Regions from separate parts of the Paludibacterium paludis genome, predicted to be linked through region 1. Evidence: predicted binding sites of a transcription regulator. Region 1 holds the regulator's gene; each other region holds the start of a gene.
What was found. Region 1 encodes sigma-54, which starts transcription at its own class of promoters, with help from an activator protein. Its sites were predicted from a motif close to CTGGCACGCTTCATGCTT; they were not measured.
Positions count from the first base shown of each region.

Region 2: glnK (P-II family nitrogen regulator) is a predicted target of sigma-54. The motif match lies at 1,154-1,171, and genes of this name have one in related genera.
Region 3: adh (aldehyde dehydrogenase) is a predicted target of sigma-54. The motif match lies at 1,290-1,307, and genes of this name have one in related genera.
Region 4: glnA (type I glutamate--ammonia ligase) is a predicted target of sigma-54. The motif match lies at 1,114-1,131, and genes of this name have one in related genera.

Region 1 covers NZ_CP069161.1:3,391,492-3,393,691, reverse strand. Annotated here, with positions in the region: gene hpf (ribosome hibernation-promoting factor, HPF/YfiA family) at 46-375, opposite strand; gene JNO50_RS15675 (RNA polymerase factor sigma-54) at 466-1,863, opposite strand; gene lptB (LPS export ABC transporter ATP-binding protein) at 1,869-2,200, opposite strand, start outside.
Region 2 covers NZ_CP069161.1:3,637,675-3,639,874, reverse strand. Annotated here, with positions in the region: gene JNO50_RS16910 (ammonium transporter) at 1-719, opposite strand, end outside; gene glnK (P-II family nitrogen regulator) at 759-1,097, opposite strand; gene JNO50_RS16900 (accessory factor UbiK family protein) at 1,370-1,657, shown strand; gene JNO50_RS16895 (SPOR domain-containing protein) at 1,848-2,200, shown strand, end outside.
Region 3 covers NZ_CP069161.1:205,714-207,913, reverse strand. Annotated here, with positions in the region: gene adh (aldehyde dehydrogenase) at 1-1,242, opposite strand, end outside; gene JNO50_RS00895 (sigma-54-dependent Fis family transcriptional regulator) at 1,498-2,200, shown strand, end outside.
Region 4 covers NZ_CP069161.1:947,884-950,083, forward strand. Annotated here, with positions in the region: gene glnA (type I glutamate--ammonia ligase) at 1-1,043, opposite strand, end outside; gene JNO50_RS04255 (rhodanese-like domain-containing protein) at 1,347-1,799, shown strand; gene aroE (shikimate dehydrogenase) at 1,911-2,200, shown strand, end outside.

The sequences.
Region 1 (2,200 bases):
AAAAACGGGAACCCGCCGGGTTCCCGTCAATTCCTGCGGGCCTCTTTACAGCGAGGCTTCCTGGGCGGTTCCCGCCGTGCCCGCTCCGCGGTGTTCGGAGATCTTTTCCTTGTGCTTGAGCACCTGACGGTCGAGTTTGTCCATCAGCGCGTCGATGGCCGCGTACATGTCGCTGTCCGCGGATTCGACGTGGATGTCCTTGCCGGAAAGATGGACATTGGCCTCGGCTTTTTGTACCAGCTTGTCGACGGACAGGATCACGGAAACATCAATCAGCTGATCGACATGGCGTGCGATGCGTTCGAGTTTGCTCTCCAGGTACTCGCGCATGGCCGGAGTGATGTCGAGATGAAGACCGGTCAGTTTGAAGTTCATACCCTAACTCCTTCTTTGTTGACTATCCGGACGGGTTGGCCGGATTAGCTGATCATTCTGTCGGGCACTACGGAAGGGAAGCCTGTCGGGTCACAGCGCCTTTCTCTGGTTGGCCGGAGGAATCTGCATAGCCTCACGATACTTCGCAACGGTCCTGCGCGCAACCTGGATTCCCTGGCGCCCGAGCTCGTCGGACAAGGCATTGTCCGACAGCGGCCTGGCCGGGTTTTCCGTATCGATCAGGCGCCGGATATGGGCCTTGATCGCGGTGGCGGAGCACTCCTCCCCGCTGTCCGTTTCCAGCGCGCTGCCGAAGAAGTACTTCAGCTCGAATACCCCGCGCGGGCACTGCAGGTATTTTTGCGTGGTGACGCGCGACACGGTGGATTCGTGCAATCCGACTTCCTCGGCGATGTCCCTGAGAATCAGGGGGCGCATGGCCACTTCGCCTTCTTCAAAGAACGTTTGCTGCCTCTGTACGATAGCTTCCGACACTTTCAGGATAGTGTCAAATCGTTGCTGTATGTTCTTGACGAACCACCGTGCTTCCTGAAGCCTGCCGGTCAGCTCGGAACTGTTCTGACGGTTTTCGGCAAGCATCCTGGCATAAACCGGATTGACCTGCAGGCGGGGGATCGCGGCCTGGTTCAGTTGGGCGACCCAACGTCCGCCGCGTTTGCGCACGGTGATGTCCGGCACCACGTAGTGGATCTCCGCGCCGCTGAAGCCGGCCGCGGGGCGTGGATTGAGGGTGGCGATCAAGTGCCGGGCCGCCCTGAGAAGATTGTCGTCGCCGCCGGCGAGCTTGCGCAATTTCGTGTAGTCCCGGTTGCCGAGCAGCGCGAGGTGTCCATCGACCAGTTCCAGCGCGAATCGGCGCTCCGGCGTATCTTCCCGCCTGAGTAGTTGCAGGCGCAGGGATTCCGCCAGATTCCGCGCCGCGACGCCGGGCGGGTCGAATTGCTGCAGCAGCCTGAGCGCCACGGCCATTTCGTCGACGCCGATATCCAGTTCCTCGGGAAGCTGGGCCACCAGTTCGGGCAGATCGGCGGGAAGGTAGCCGTCCTCGTCGAGCTCCTCGATAAGCAGCCGGACCCGCGCGCTGTCCTGATGAGGCATCGCGACTTCGCCCAGTTGCGCGATCAGATGCTCGCGCAGCGTGGGTGTGACGGGAACGTTGGCCAGCGGGTCGTAATCGTCCCCATCGTCGCGGCGTCCCCCGCCCGTTCCCCAGTCTCCCTGCGTATCCTGGCCTTCCTCCCGGGCGGTATCCGGTTCGGCCGGCGCGGGATCGACATCGGCATCGGTGCGCGCTCCGGCATCCTCCGCCGTGTCGTCGGCGCGTTCGATGAGGGGGTTTTCCAGAAGAAGGCGCTCGACCTCCGTTTGCAGTTCCGGCGTGGAGAGCTGCAGCAGTTTGATCGACTGCTGCAGCTGGGGGGTGAGGGTCAGGTGCTGGGAGACCTTGAGCTGAAGGGTTGGCTTCATGACGCTCAGAGGCGGAAGTGTTCGCCCAAATAGACTTCGCGGACTTTTTCGTTGCTGACCAGCGCTTCCGGAATGCCGGAGGCCAGGACGCTGCCGTCGCTGATGATGTACGCGCGGTCGCAGATGCGCAGGGTTTCCCGCACATTGTGGTCGGTGATCAGTACGCCGATGCCCTTTCCCTTGAGGAAGGCGATGATTTTCTGGATGTCGATCACGGCGATCGGGTCGACGCCGGCGAAGGGCTCGTCAAGCAGAATGAAGCGCGGCCGGGTGGCGAGCACGCGGGCGATTTCCACGCGGCGCCGTTCGCCTCCGGACAGAGAGAGCGCGCTGCTGT
Region 2 (2,200 bases), 250 kb from region 1:
ACCAGATTGTGCGGTGCCATGGCTTCCCTGCCATAACCAAGGCGCTTGCCCATCACCAGTGCGCAGACCAGACCGGCGATACCGGCGTTGATGTGCACGACGGTGCCGCCGGCGAAGTCCAGGACCCCCTTGTCAGCCATCCATCCTCCTGGTCCCCAGACCCAGTGCGCGACCGGGGTATAGACCAGCAGTGACCACAAAGTCATGAAGACCAGCATCGCGGAAAACTTCATCCTTTCGGCAAACGCCCCCGTGATGAGCGCCGGAGTGATGATGGCGAAGGTCATCTGGAACATCATGAATACCGATTCGGGAATGGTTCCTGCGAGCGGGTGCACGGTCAGTTTACCTGTATCCTTGATGTAGACCATGCCATCGAGCAGAAAACGGTCAAGAGAGCCGAGCCAGGGCGTGCCGACCGTGAAGGCCAGGCTGTAACCGGCCACGATCCACAGCACGGTGACCAGGGCTGTCACGGCGAAGCTCTGCATCAGGGTCGCCAGTACGTTCTTCTTGCGGACCATTCCGCCGTAAAAGAGCGCGAGTCCGGGAATGGTCATGAACAGGACCAGCGCGGTGGAAATCAGCATCCAGGAGGTATCGCCCGCATTGATGACCTTGCCTTCCGCGAGCGCGGGGCCGGCAGGGCCGTCGGCCAGAGCCGGCAGCGCTGTCGCGAGAAGGTACAGCGAGATCGCTGTCTTGGTGAACGCTTTCATCGTGAGTGTCCCTTTGTCGTAGGTATTGTTTTAGTGTGGTTAAACGGCATCGGAGCCGGTTTCCCCGGTCCGGATGCGCACGACCTGCTCCAGATCGAGGACGAAGATTTTTCCATCGCCGATTTTTCCGGTGCGGGCCGCTGTCTCGATCGCTTCGACAACCTGGTCGAGCAGGCCATCGTCAATGGCGATCTCGAGTTTGACCTTGGGCAGGAAATCCACCACATATTCCGCGCCGCGGTACAACTCGGTGTGCCCCTTTTGCCGGCCAAATCCTTTTACTTCGGTCACGGTGATGCCCTGTACGCCAATGGCCGACAGTGCTTCCCGCACTTCGTCGAGCTTGAACGGCTTGATAATTGCGGATACCAGTTTCATGACTGCTCCTTTCGGATATGCCTGTCCGTAATGTCATTTACCTGCTGTCTGCTGCTTTGCACAAAGCGTGCCAACACAAAACCGGGGCTCTCATCTGACATGACAACAGGCTTGCATGAAGATTTACCGGGTTCGCGGCCTGTTCATGCACTGTTATAGCGCGGCGATGCCAGCGGTGCGCACGGTAATGGTGCCAGTTCAGGTTCTGCAGCCGATTGCGCTTTTTGCTACACTCAGGCGGATCAGAACCGACCGCAAAAGAGGAGATGGCCATGTTGAGCCAGAAACTGTTCGATGAGATTTCAGCCAAGATCAGCGAGACGATCGCGGCCAGTCCTGCGAGGGATATCGAGAAAAACATGCGTGCCATGATGGCGGCGACATTCACCAAAATGGATCTGGTGACGCGAGAAGAGTTCGATGTCCAGCAGGAGGTGCTGACGCGCACCCGCGAGAAGCTCGCCGCCCTTGAAGCGCGTCTGGCCCATGTCGAATCCGTTCTGTTTCCCGAGGCGGGCCAGCAGAACGTGGAAGAGGAAGCCAGCCAGGGCCATTCCTGAGCGAAGTCCTTGTCGTTGCGCCTAATTTGCCGGCGCGCGTCCGCTTTTCGAGCAAAACCCCGTTGAAGCGGGTAAAATCGCCCGTTGACGCGCGAGGCGGGCTCTCGTGCGCTTTTTGCGCCCCGCGGGGGAGATAAACCGGCGCTCGGCCGGTACACAATGACAGACAGCAAGACAGTGGAAAGAATTGATGGCTAATCGCGATTTGAAAAACGGTTCACGAGCGACGACTTCCCGACGGCCTGCACGCAAGGGAAGCAACGGCGGCGGACTCTGGACGGGCCTTCTGCTCGGTCTCATCATCGGGGTGGCTTCGATCGGCGGCGTTGTCTGGTACCTGAACAAATCGCCGCGGCAGACAACGGCCAAGGCGCCGCAAACGGCCTCCGCCGGAGTCGCCGAAAGCGCTGCCGAATTGCTGGCGCCAGGAACCCGCCTGATGAACAAGGATGCCTCCGCCGATGCCGGAAGCGCCCCGGCCCCGGTTGTTCAGCCTCCGGCAACGCCGCAGGCATCGCAACCCGCGGCCAAGCCCGTCACCCC
Region 3 (2,200 bases), 880 kb from region 1:
CTCGAATGTCGTCACCGACACCACGGGTCCGAAGATTTCCTCCTGGAACACCCGCATGCGGTTATGTCCCTTGAACACCGTCGGCTGGATGTAAAAACCGCCCTCCAGATCCCCGCCTAGGTGAGCGCGCTCGCCGCCGGCGAGCACCTGCGCGCCTTCTTCGCGCCCGATGGTCAGATAGGACTGGATCTTGTCCATCTGCTCGCGGGAGGCCTGGGCGCCGATCATGGTGGCGTCGTCCAGCGGATTGCCCTGGCGGATGGCGGCCACCCGCGCCAGCGCCTTTTCCATGAAGCGGTCGTAGATCGAGGACTGGATGAGGGCACGGCTCGGGCAAGTGCAGACTTCTCCCTGATTGAGCGCGAACATCACAAAACCTTCCACCGCCTTGTCCAGGAACGCGTCGTCCTTGTCGGCGACATCCCCGAAAAAGATGTTCGGCGACTTGCCGCCCAGTTCCAGCGTGACCGGAATCAGGTTCGCCGAGGCGTATTGCATGATCAGCCGCCCGGTGCCGGTCTCCCCGGTGAAGGCGATCTTGGCGATGCGGGGCGAGCTCGCCAGCGGTTTGCCGGCCTCCACGCCGAAGCCGTTCACCACATTGAGCACGCCAGGCGGCAACAGGTCGCCGATCAACTCCATCAGCAGCAAAATGGACAACGGGGTCTGTTCGGCCGGCTTGAGGACCACGCAATTGCCGGCGGCCAGCGCGGGCGCGAGCTTCCAGGCGGCCATCAGGATGGGGAAATTCCACGGAATGATCTGCCCGACCACGCCGAGCGGCTCGTGAAAATGGTAGGACACGGTGTGGCTGTCGATCTCGCCGAGGGAACCTTCCTGGGCGCGGATGCAGGAGGCGAAATAGCGAAAATGATCGATGGCCAACGGAATGTCCGCCGCGCGGGTTTCGCGGATCGGTTTGCCGTTGTCCCAGGTTTCCACGGTCGCCAGCAATTCGAGGTTCTGCTCCATGCAGTCGGCGATGCGATTGAGCGCGATGGCGCGCTCGGTCACCGGCGTGTGCCCCCAGCGGGCCCGCGCCGCATGCGCCGCGTCCAGCGCCAGCTCGATGTCTTCGGCGCCGGAGCGGGGAATCTCGCACAGCGTGCGGCCGGTCACCGGAGTGACATTCTCGAAATAACGGCCGTTGACGGGCGGCACCCACTGTCCGCCGATGTAATTGGCGTAACGGGTTTTCAGTTCAAGAGGGTAACCGGTTTTGCCGGGTTCGAGCGTAGGCATGTCTGTCTCCTGATTATCGGCCCCCCGGACGGGGCATATCCGCAACAGGGCACAAACCGTGCCAGCCCCAACGGATTGCGCAGCGCAACAAATCGCCCGGGCCGCCATGCCAATCGCATCGCCCGGGTTTTTCGCGGCGCAGCACAAATCCGCCGCCAGGAATAGAGAAACAGACCCCTTTACCAGGCTGCAAAGCGGCCCGTGACTGTCGCATACTGCGACAGTTGTCGCGCGACATCGCGACAGGAGACCGCCATGCCACCGCTGACATCCTGCGCAACACTGAACGAAGCCCGGCGCCGTTTTTTCGAGGAGGGGCAATTGCCCGAATCGATGACGTCCCGACCCATTCTCGCCTCTTGGCTGCGCTGCCGGGAGCAGGGGCTGACGCCGGAGCGGCCGGCTCGCCGCGAACGGCTGGAGGCGGCGCGTCTTGCCGAACGGCTGGAAGAGAACGGGGATTGGCTCGCCGTGGCGGAGCCCCATCTGGACCGGCTTTTCGAGGCCGCGCACCGGGCCGGGCACGTGCTCGTGGTGGCGGATCGCGATGGCTTGATCCTGCAAAGCCGCGGCCATCCCGACTTTCTGGACAAGGCGGAGCGCGTGAATCTCACCCCCGGCATGGATTGGGCGGAAACCAGCCGCGGCACCAATGCCATCGGCACCGCGCTGGCCGAGCGACAGGCCGTGCTGGTGCGCGGCGCCGAACATTACCTGTCCTGCAACCGTGCGCTGGCATGCCTTGCCCGGCCGATTCTCGCGCCCTCCGGACATGTGCTCGGCATTTTGGATATCTCCGGACTGCCAAGCCGTCTGGGCCGCGGCCTGGCGCGGTTGATCAATCAGGCGGCGGAATCCATCGAGGCCGCGCTCTTCGACACGGATCACCCGGCGGGACAGCGCCTCGTTCTGCCCGCCGGCGGCGCGTCGGATACCGCCCGGCTGGCGTTCGACGACG
Region 4 (2,200 bases), 1.6 Mb from region 1:
CGGATCGAGGCTGAGCGGTTCTTGGCCGAGTAGGCGAGCTTCACCGGTGCTTCGTAGTGGGGAACCAGGCGTTTGTAGGAGTTGGTGCCCGGGTTGGTGATGGCGTTGAGCGCCTTGGCATGCTTGATGATGCCGCCGATGTAGTACAGCGCGGTCTCGGACAGGCCGGCATAACCGTCGCCGGCGAACAGGTTCTGCCCGTCTTTCCAGATGGACTGGTGAACGTGCATGCCGGAACCGTTGTCGCCCACGATGGGCTTGGGCATGAAGGTCGCCGTCTTGCCATAGCTGTGGGCGACGTTGTGCACCACATACTTGAGGATCTGGGTCCAGTCGCCGCGCTGAGTCAGTGTGCTAAAACGGGTACCGATTTCGTTCTGGCCGGCGGTCGCCACTTCGTGGTGGTGCACTTCGACCGGCACGCCCAGTTCTTCGAGAAGCAGTACCATGGCCGAGCGCAGATCCTGGGAGGAGTCGACCGGGGGAACCGGGAAGTAGCCGCCCTTGACCCCCGGACGGTGGCCCATGTTGCCGCCTTCGAATTCTTCCGCGGAAGCCCAGGCCGCTTCTTCGGCCTTGATCTTCACGAAGCAGCCGGACATGTCGGCGCCCCAGGTGACCGAATCGAAAATGAAGAACTCGGGTTCCGGGCCGAAGTAGGCGGTGTCGCCGATTCCGCTGGCTTTGAGGTAGGCTTCGGCGCGCTTGGCGATGGAGCGCGGACAGCGATCGTAGCCCTTGCCGTCGGCCGGGTCGATCACGTCGCAGGTCATGAATACGGTCGGTTCATCAAAGAACGGATCGATCTTGGCGGATGCCGGATCCGGCATCAGGAGCATGTCGGACGCCTGAATGCCCTTCCAGCCCGCGATGGAGGAGCCATCGAAGGCGTGGCCGTGTTCGAACCATTCTTCGCCGTCCTCCAGGACGATGCGTGCGGGAATGGACACGTGCTGTTCCTTGCCTCGGGTATCCGTGAAGCGCAGGTCAACGAATTTTACGTCGTTGTCCTTGATCAGTTTCAGTACGTCTGCAACCGCCATAGTGTTCTCCTAAAATTTAAGGCTAAGTGCATCGATGAGGAAATGCCGTAACTTGCACTACCCCGGGCTTAAGCAGGAATCGTGCCATAATCGCGCGCTGCCTGAAGTCATTGTGTCACAAGGCGATGTGCAGCGTCACCCGTCCTCGCGTGAACCGCGTTGGTGCGAGCCAAAATGATGTGCACCATAATGGTGCTATTGTGCGGTAAGCCTGTTCCGACTGGTTCTGCATGGTATTTTTATATGTGGCATGATGTAGGTATCAAACAACAAAAGCGAATCTGCATTCGCGTGGAGCGTACCATGAGTCATGTCAACGAGATTCTCAAACGCGCCCATGAACGGGGCCTGCAGGAGGGCGTGGCCTACGCCGGTGTGCTGACCCCGCAGGAAGCCTGCTTTCTGGCCGGCCATATGGAGTCGGCCAGGATCGTGGATGTGCGCAGTGCTGCGGAATGGCAGTTTGTCGGCGTGGTGCCCGATGCGGTGCGCATCGAACTGAAAACCTGGCCCGGCATGCAGCCCAATCCCAATTTCGACGCGCAGCTCACCCATCAGGTGGACAAGGAAGCGGTTGTCATGTTCTTGTGCCGTACCGGCGGCCGTTCGGACGAGGCCGCATCCCGGGCGTCCGCGCTGGGGTTCACCGCGGCTTTCAATATTCAGGAAGGCTTTGAAGGCCGCCCTGACGGCGAACAGCACCGGGGCACGGTTGACGGCTGGAAAGCGCGCGGATTGCCGTGGGTGCAGCCTTGATGGCGGCTATTGAAGTTTCCGGCGGTTCGCGGCAAAGTGTTGCCTGACTCTAAACTCGCGGCGGGACCGGCATGAACCGGTTCTGTGCCTGCCGGAACCTGAAAGCTGAACATGACTGACCGTTACGCCGTTATCGGCAATCCCGTTGCCCATAGCCAGTCGCCGATGATCCATGCCGAATTTGCCCGCGCCGGCGGGGACGACATCCGCTACGAGAAGCTGTTTGCCGAGCTTGACCGTTTTCGCGATGTGGTCGGGGCTTTCGTCAAGACGGGGGGCTCGGGCCTGAATGTGACCCTGCCCTTCAAAAGCGAGGCGTTCCGGATGTCGGACGAACTTACCGAACGGGCGAGCGCGGCCGAGGCGGTCAACACGCTGACTTTCCGGGACGGCAAGGTATA